4 regions of the Exiguobacterium sp. TDN 0502 genome follow, and region 4 is predicted to be linked to each of the others. Evidence: riboswitches for the same ligand, from Rfam matches in the RefSeq annotation. Region 4 holds a riboswitch; each other region holds the start of a gene.

Region 1 (2,202 bases), on a different contig from region 4:
CGACGTCCCCTTCGTGTCCGACGTTTGCCGAGCAGTGCATGGAAAGAACGTTTTCCTGTGGCAAGAGGTAGTTCATGACAGAGAAGATTGATTTTTTAATCTCACCGGCATACTCCGTTCCGCCGATCAAAACAATCCGGTGTTCGAACGACATCGCGATGAATGTTTCGGAGTTGGTTCCGTCAACGGCAGGATCGGCTTTGAATTCCGGCGCGTAGACGACTGTGAACGGTTCAAAAGCAGCCACTTCGGGATACTCGCGTAAGAAGAGCTGTTTGGCAAAGAGATTATGCCAGGCATATTGTGTGAGCACACGAACCGGAAGGGTAAAGTGCGTATCTGCCCCTGCTGCGGCTTCTGTGTAGTAGAGCCGGTCAGCTTCGTTCATGTAACGAAGAACCTTTTGCAGCAATTGTTCAAATTTGTCTCCATCCATCGGTTGGTTGACGTGACCCCAATCGATGTGAGACTCGCAGGAAGAATCACGGACGATGAACTTATCTTTTGGTGAACGACCTGTAAATTTCCCCGTTTCTACAGATAATGCGCCGTTCTCGGCAAGGACACCTTCTTCATTTCGAATCGCATGTTCGACAAGTTCAGCAACAGAGAGTTGTTTGAACACATGCTCTTTCTTGAGTAGTTCTTCGATATTCAGGACCGTCATCGGCATCCTGACCCCACCTTTCCCCTACGTTGGTTTTGGCTCATCGTATTTAGTATGACACAATTATTATATATGACATACTAAAGAGAGAGCAATCATTTTCTGATGCTGATTTCTATTTATCTGGAAACGCTTTCAGCATTAACAGTTTAACATCTCTTTCAAAAAGTTTCGACTAGAATTTGAAACCTTGCTTGACAGAGTAGGTACAACTTTATATCATGTAATTCGTAACGGATACTCTTATTCTGAGCAGGTGGAGGGAACAAGGCCCGAAGAAACCCGGCAACCGTCCTACATTAATCAATATATTAATGAGGGAAAAGGTGCTCTCCTGAAGCGAAGTAAACACTTCGAACGATAAGAGGGTAAAGGAAGAACGCACAACCTTTCCCTGACCATTTTTTGGACTTGGAAGGGTTTTTTTCATTTTACCGTCCCACTCAACTAGGGGAAATGAGTACACCGTCAAATTCTTTTTTGGGAGGGTCATACATGACAAACCTTAATCGCCGACTATTCACGTCGGAGTCAGTCACTGAAGGTCATCCAGATAAAATCTGTGACCAAATTTCAGATTCAATTCTTGATGCCATCCTCGCAGCGGATCCGAACGCACGTGTTGCAGCAGAAACTTCTGTTACAACAGGTCTCGTTCTCGTTGCAGGTGAGATCACGACATCCACTTACGTCGACATTCCGAAAGTCGTCCGTGAAACGATTCGTGAAATCGGCTACACACGCGCGAAATACGGTTTCGACGCAGATACGTGTGCTGTCTTGACATCAATTGATGAGCAATCAGCGGATATCGCTCTTGGTGTCGACCAAGCGCTTGAAGCACGTGAAGGTAGCATGTCTGATGCAGAAATCGATGCAATTGGAGCAGGAGACCAAGGTCTCATGTTCGGTTATGCAACGAAAGAAACACCAGAACTCATGCCACTTCCAATCTCACTTTCGCACCGTCTCGCACGCCGTTTGGCAGAAGTGCGTAAAAACGGTCAACTCGACTACCTTCGTCCGGACGGAAAAACACAAGTCACGGTCGAATACAACGAGAACAACGAGCCGGTTCGTGTCGATACGATCGTCATCTCGACACAACACGCGGAAGAAGTCACGCTTGAGCAAATCCAAGCGGACTTGAAAGAACACGTCATCACACCGGTCATCCCGGCGGAATACATCGATGCAGCAACGAAATTCTTCATCAACCCGACTGGTCGTTTCGTCATCGGCGGACCACAAGGAGATGCTGGATTAACAGGTCGTAAGATCATCGTTGATACGTACGGTGGATATGCACGCCATGGCGGTGGCGCATTCTCAGGTAAAGATCCAACAAAAGTCGACCGTTCAGCTGCATACGCAGCACGTTACGTCGCGAAGAACCTCGTTGCTGCAGGTCTTGCAGACAAAGCAGAAGTTCAACTCGCGTACGCAATCGGTGTAGCGCACCCTGTATCAATCGCGGTTGATACATTCGGCACAGGAAAACTTCCTGAAGCACAACTCGTCGAATTGGTCGCTGA
Region 2 (2,202 bases), on a different contig from region 4:
CCCCCCATCAGCCATGCCGTTTCCCGTTTCACTTGATCACCTCCAAAATACACTACGAGATTCTTCACTTTGTTATTCTTTTACCCCGTTTTAAAAGAAGTCGAACGTCTTAGTATTCCTACTTGACGCCTCACGGACGTTCCGCTATAGTGAAAAAGTCCAAATCGGAATTATTACGTTTTAACAACGGAGGGAATATAAAATGAAAAAAGTCATTCCTGCTTTAACCGTCGCACTGGCGAGCGCAAGTATCCTCGCCGCTTGCGGATCGAACACTGATTCGTCGACTTCAGATGACAACCAGACGGAAGTCTACACATCGACGTTCGCAACGGCTGCCATCGCCCGTGAAATCGGTGGTGATCAGGTAAACGTCAAGATGATCGTTCCACCGGGTGCAGATCCTCACTCATATGAACCTACTTCCAAGCAACTGACCGAGATTGCTAAAGGGGACTTGTTCCTTTTGACAGGTACGACACTCGAACCGTACTCCAAAAAAATTCAAGAGAGCTTAAAAGGAACGGACGTCCGTTTTGTCGAGACAAGTAAAGATGTCCACTTGCTTGAATCCGATGCCACTCTTCATGCGCACGCAGAAGACGGACATGATGATCATGCAACGGATGAACACGCATACGAAGAAGACGGGCACGACCACGGAAAATACGATCCGCATGTCTGGCTTGATCCGGTCAATGCCAAAGCGATGGCACGCTCGATTACGACTGCACTGTCAAAAGAAGTACCAAAAGAGAAGGCAACGTTCGAAAAAAACTTGAAATCCTTCGATCAACAAGCTGATGCATTAGATAAAGAGTTCAAGCAGGCCGTCACTGACGGCTCGAAAAAGGAACTTCTCGTCACGCACGCTGCATACGGTTATCTCGCTGAACGATATGGTTTTACACAACTTCCGATTGCAGGTATCTCCCCGTCAGATGAACCGTCACAAAAACAGCTAGCGGCGTTAGTCAAGGAAGCCCGGATGCATGATTTGAAATACGTCGCTTTCGAAGAGACAGTCTCACCGAAGGTCGCGCGTGTCATCCAAAAAGAAATCGGCGCTGAATCGGTGACGATCCATAATCTCGAGTCAGTGACGAAAGCGCAACAAAACAGCTCGTATTTCAAGTTGATGGAAGAAAACGTTGCGACATTAAAACAAGCACTTCAGTAAAGTACAGTTGACACGCGTTACTCAATGCGGTACGGTAAGAAACGTGTTTTAGACAATTGAATGACTTCTTTTTATCGCGAGAAACGGAGGGACTGGCCCAATGATGTTTCGGCAGCGGACGATTTGATTCGTACTGTGCCAAATCCAGCAAGCGTAAGCTTGAGAGATAAGAAGAGCGTCTTTACTCGATAAAGACCGCCTTCTTTCTTGCGAAGGGGTCTTTTTTTGTATCTTTGAGAAACGAGGTGTCAACAATGAATGAAACGATCACGCCTAACAAATGGGCACTGCTTCCGCTCGTCGTGTTCCTGGTCCTCTTCATCGGAGCCGGGATCTTCTATGACGACTTTTACAAATTCCCGATTCTCATCGCCGCTTTGATCGCTTTAATTTTTGCTGCCGTGACGACGAAAGGATCGATTAATCAAACGGTCGAACGGATTGCAACCGGTGCCGGAAATCCAGACATCATGATCATGGTCTTCATCTTCTTATTAGCCGGGACGTTCTCCGGAACGGCAGAAGCGATCGGTGCGATTGATGCAACCGTCAATGCTGCCTTGACGTTCTTACCGCCATCGCTCCTCATGAGCGGACTATTCATCATCGCTGCCTTCATCTCGATGGCAATGGGAACCTCTACCGGAACGATTGCCGCCCTTGCACCGATCGCTTTCGGTATTCATGAAGCGACAGACATCAACGTTGCGATCGCAGCTGCTGCCGTCGTCGGGGGATCGATGTTTGGCGATAACTTGTCATTTATCTCCGATACGACAATCGCTGCCGTCCGGACACAAAAAACGAACATGCGTGATAAGTTCCGGACGAACTTCATGATCGTTCTTCCGGCTGCTATCCTGACAATCATCCTACTGGCGTTCGTTTCCGGATCAGGGGATGTCGTCGAAGCTAAGGCATTCGAGTTCTACAAATTGATTCCATACCTCGCCGTCATCGTTCTTGCGATCTTTGGCGTCAATGTCATCCTCGTCCTCATCGGGGGAACGTTACTCACCGGC
Region 3 (2,202 bases), on a different contig from region 4:
GAGTTCCTCCGTTACGTCAAAGTTCCGTAAATCATCGAATGTCCGGCATTCGGTCCGCCGTTTAATCAAGGCAGTACCAAGTCGTAAGGCATGACGTTTCCGCTCTAAGCGTTCCGTCGTAGAACCGATCGATTCCAGATCAGCGACCGGCGCGAGACCAATCGTCCGCCGAATCAATTCGCAACCGGCGAAGCCAAGGGCATCCTGTAAGATCGTACTCAGTACATCGTCGACGAGTCCCGATGTCTGGAACGGTTCGACAGCTTCCCGTTCCCATAAGGCACGGAACGTCGAAGCGAACGTCAGCCAGAACGTATCGATGTCCCGAATCCGGGCATCACGAAGTGCTGAATAATCCGGATATGCCGCAAAGAATAAGTGGGCGATGAACTGTCCAACATCGAATCCGAATGGACCATAGAAGGCGAATTCAGGGTCGATGACTTTCGTTTCTGTCGCCGAGGCGAAGATGCTTCCAGTATGTAGATCGCCGTGTAACAACGCGTCCCCTTTTGTGATGAAGAGCGCTTCAAGTTTTGCGACTTCGCGTTTTAACTCATCGTCTACCCATAAATGAGCCACCTCTTCTTCGAGTCCTGCCTCGATCTCGTTCGTCTCCGCATCATGGAATGGATCGGTGAAGATTAACTTTTCCGTGATGTCGCACAGATCCGGATTGTAGTACGTCCGGGCGACGCGTTTCTTTTCAACCGGACCAAGCGCAAAGTCCGATGTATGGAACAACGTCCGAGCGAGATAAGAACCGATATGTTCTGCAAGAAACGGATACTGTTCACCTGCAAGTAAACCGCTTCGAACGATCGTCAGATGTGAAAGATCTTCCATGACCGTATACGCCTCTTCGTGACTGGCATGAAAGACACGTGGTACGAACGGTACGGCGTGCCGCGCGAATTCACGGAGTGCGGATTGTTCGATCCACGCCCGCTCGAGCGATAACGGCCAGCTCTCGCCGACGACTTTCGCGTAGGGTAGTGCTTGTTTTAGAATCAATCGATGTTCACCCTCCCGAATCCGAAAAACGAGGTTGAGATTGCCGTCACCAATCTCTTCTGCTTCGACGGCTCCGTCGCCGATCAGTCCTAATGAGCGGACACGATCAATCGCGTCCTGTTCTGTAAATGCTTTGTATGTCATCTCAGTTTCCCCCTATGTGATACACGAAAAAGCGCCTCTTTTCGTCATCGAAAAGAGGCGCAGGAAAGTCACTGCATCCTCTTATCTCTCAGACGAAACGTCTGTTGGATGTAGCACCGTGCCTAGTGGTCGGTTGCTGCGGCGTCATCGGGCCAATTCCCTCTGCCAACTCGCGATAAGAGTCGTATGTAGTTGTCGTGTGTGATATTGATTTGAATCTTACGCAACCCTCTTCCCTGCTGTCAAATCGAAATCAAGCAGAAACGGATCGCATTTTTAAGCCATCTATAGAAAGAGTATTTTCAAAAAAATAAATTTTCTAAAATTAGTTTGACAAGTGACGATTCCCATGCAAAAATTGCAATTAGATTTCACAATTTCATCCAATTCTTATCAAGAGCAGACGGAGGGACAAGCCCTACGATGTCGCAGCAACCGACCTTTTGGCACGGTGCTAATTCTTGCAGCTACTAAGCTGACAGATAAGAGTCCACGTTCGAATCATTCATGGTCTCTTGTCGCTGACGAGAGACCATTTTTTTGTTGAAGGAGGAAAGACATGACTTATATCACTGCTACTTATCAATTGACCGTTCGCGATCGACTCGAACAACGCGCTGAACAACTCGCGCTTGGTCTGACAGTCGGTTCTTGGACGGAACTGAATCATCTCGAACAACAACAACTCGCCTCGTTCAAAGGGGAAGTCGTACATACGGAAGAGCGCGACGGTAAAGGCTATATCACGATTCGTTATCCGGAACACAATGTATCGCGCGACTTTTCTGCGATCTTGACGACCGTCTTCGGGAAACTCTCACTCGACGGTGAAATCAAATTAACGGAATTGCTACTACCCGATACATTTACGTCGGACTTTCCAGGTGCGAAGTTCGGCATCGAAGGGGTCCGTTCCTTAATCGGTGTCGAAGATCGTCCACTGTTAATGAGCATCTTCAAAGGGGTCATCGGACGCGATTTATCGTTCCTTCGTGATCAACTTGAAGGACAACTTGCTGGTGGGATTGATCTCGTCAAGGACGA
Region 4 (2,202 bases):
TCATCGAAGCGCTCGCACAAGACGGAAAACGTGTCATTTGTGCAGGACTCGATCAAGACTTCCGGGCAGAGCCGTTTGGAAAGATGCCGGAATTACTGGCACGCGCAGAGTTCGTGACGAAACTACAGGCGATCTGTCTGTCATGTGGCGATCCCGCTTCAAGAACGCAACGGTTAATTGACGGAAAACCGGCAAACTATGATGACCCGATTATCCTAGTCGGAGCGTCGGAGTCGTATGAGCCACGGTGCCGGCATTGCCATGAGGTGCCAGGAAAGCCGAAGCCGTTACAATCGATACAGCAGCAACAAGGATGAAAAAAAGACGAACCGCTTGCGGTCGTCTCGTCCTTTGATCTAGCAGCCATTCACTTCTTCACGGAAACGAGTGGCTGTTTTTTTATTACCCTATTTCCTGCGAGAAACGGTTTGATCGTTCGATGAAGCGGACCGTCTCACGAACGATTAAATCCCGGTCATGATCGAGGGTTGCGACGTGGTACGAGTTGAGAAGACAATAGCTGCGTTTATCGTTCGTTCCGATATGCCGATGCAGGTAATCCGAGCTTGACGGCGGAACGACGTGATCGGTCGCTGAGTAGAGAATCAATGTCGGCAGAAGAATCAATCCTAGGCGTTTTTTTGTTTCGTCCATTAGACGGACGAGTTCGAACGCACACCGGCTCGGAACGAGATCATAGATGATTTCGAAGGCAGATCGCTTGATGTCTGGTGCCCCTTCCGGTAAGTACTGCGGACCTTCATCAAACGAGAGTGCTTCATAGGATGGAACGGAGAGGGCGGCATTGATCGTAATGATCCCTGCGAACGGAATCCCGTCAGCAGCGAGCGATAGTGCGAGCGTCGCGCCCATCGATTGACCGACGACGAAGACGTGATCGCACGTTTCTTGTAAACGTTCATAGCCGTCTTGCAGGCTTTCTTTCCAACATCGGGCGGTCGATTGTTCGAACTCGCGGACGTTCGTTCCGTGTCCGCGCAAACGTGGCGCGTAAACAGTGAATCCTTCAGCAGCAAATGCCTCACCGACGTCGCGGACACTTTGCGGTGTCGCATTAAACCCATGACAGATTAGAATGCCGATCGGACCACCTTGAAAATAAAACGCTTCAGCACCAGTTAATACAGGATAGTTCATCATTACTATTTTTCCTCCATTCATGAAAAAAACTCGTCGACGTCACTGCTTGGACGTCCACGAGTTTTTCACCGTATCATCCAAAGCCGCGCTTTGCTGGTCGGAGCACCTTACAGATTGCAGGTTGCCGTGAAGTCCTAGAGCCAGGTCTCTCGTTCACTCTTGATAAATATCAGATTGGAATTGTCGGATTAATCATTGAGACGATGGTAGCACGACCGAAAATGACTTATCAAATCGTTCTTGACGAATGACGAATCCGTTCATTGAGTGAATCCATAACTTGTCAATTCATCGATATGCGCCAAATGGATTATTTTTGTAAAATTGGTTGACTTTCAAAGGTTCGACCCGTAATGTAAAAATTAGTTTTACGACATAAGCAACACTGCAACAACACACATAACGAATTTCATACCGCAATACTTATCCAGAGAGGTGGAGGGACTGGCCCTACGAAACCTCGGCAACAGACTCACTTATGAGCACTGTGCCAATTCCATCAGACAGCTGTCTGAGAGATGAGTGGAGTGGATTCTGCCACTGTGCGGATCCAGGTCTCTTCTTGTTTCTCAAGAAGAGACCTTTTTTTGTTGAATGAAGGGGGAAAACGGAATGATTGCATTTCATCAAGTCAAGAAAACATACGTCACGAAGGATCAGACGATTGCAGCGCTCGACGGTGTCGACCTGACGATCGAAAAAGGCGAAATCTTTGGTGTCATCGGCTTTAGCGGTGCCGGAAAAAGTTCACTGCTCCGTTGCGTCAATCTATTAGAACGACCAACATCAGGAACGGTGACGGTTGACGGAGAAGATTTGACACAGCTATCACCGAAAAAGTTACGCCAAGCGAAACAGCGGATCGGGATGATCTTTCAACACTTCAATCTACTGAATGCAAACACGGTCTTTACGAATGTCGCAAAACCTCTTGTTCTCGCAGGCGTCAAGAAAGACGAGATTCGCCGCAGGGTGACGGAGTTACTCGAATTCGTCGATCTAGCGGACAAGGCGGACCATTATCCGGATCAATTGTCGGGT

The links. A riboswitch is a leader RNA that binds a small molecule or an ion and turns the genes downstream of it on or off. The one in region 4 is predicted to bind S-adenosylmethionine.
Region 1: it holds a riboswitch for S-adenosylmethionine, as region 4 does, so the genes downstream of both, metK (methionine adenosyltransferase) here and ACRPK8_RS10720 (alpha/beta hydrolase) in region 4, are expected to answer to the same signal.
Region 2: it holds a riboswitch for S-adenosylmethionine, as region 4 does, so the genes downstream of both, ACRPK8_RS15325 (Na+/H+ antiporter NhaC family protein) here and ACRPK8_RS10720 (alpha/beta hydrolase) in region 4, are expected to answer to the same signal.
Region 3: it holds a riboswitch for S-adenosylmethionine, as region 4 does, so the genes downstream of both, mtnK (S-methyl-5-thioribose kinase) here and ACRPK8_RS10720 (alpha/beta hydrolase) in region 4, are expected to answer to the same signal.

The regions. Positions count from the first base shown of each region.
Region 1 is NZ_JBOZGJ010000001.1:261,330-263,531, reverse strand. It holds gene pckA (phosphoenolpyruvate carboxykinase (ATP)) at 1-673, opposite strand, end outside; SAM riboswitch class I at 908-1,034, shown strand; gene metK (methionine adenosyltransferase) at 1,163-2,202, shown strand, end outside.
Region 2 is NZ_JBOZGJ010000024.1:631-2,832, reverse strand. It holds gene ACRPK8_RS15335 (alpha/beta hydrolase) at 1-32, opposite strand, end outside; gene ACRPK8_RS15330 (metal ABC transporter solute-binding protein, Zn/Mn family) at 203-1,180, shown strand; SAM riboswitch class I at 1,249-1,353, shown strand; gene ACRPK8_RS15325 (Na+/H+ antiporter NhaC family protein) at 1,435-2,202, shown strand, end outside.
Region 3 is NZ_JBOZGJ010000008.1:17,203-19,404, forward strand. It holds gene mtnK (S-methyl-5-thioribose kinase) at 1-1,158, opposite strand, end outside; SAM riboswitch class I at 1,237-1,340, opposite strand; SAM riboswitch class I at 1,546-1,647, shown strand; gene ACRPK8_RS09725 (2,3-diketo-5-methylthiopentyl-1-phosphate enolase) at 1,718-2,202, shown strand, end outside.
Region 4 is NZ_JBOZGJ010000009.1:59,675-61,876, reverse strand. It holds gene ACRPK8_RS10725 (thymidine kinase) at 1-317, shown strand, start outside; gene ACRPK8_RS10720 (alpha/beta hydrolase) at 403-1,161, opposite strand; SAM riboswitch class I at 1,229-1,330, opposite strand; SAM riboswitch class I at 1,582-1,686, shown strand; gene ACRPK8_RS10715 (methionine ABC transporter ATP-binding protein) at 1,774-2,202, shown strand, end outside.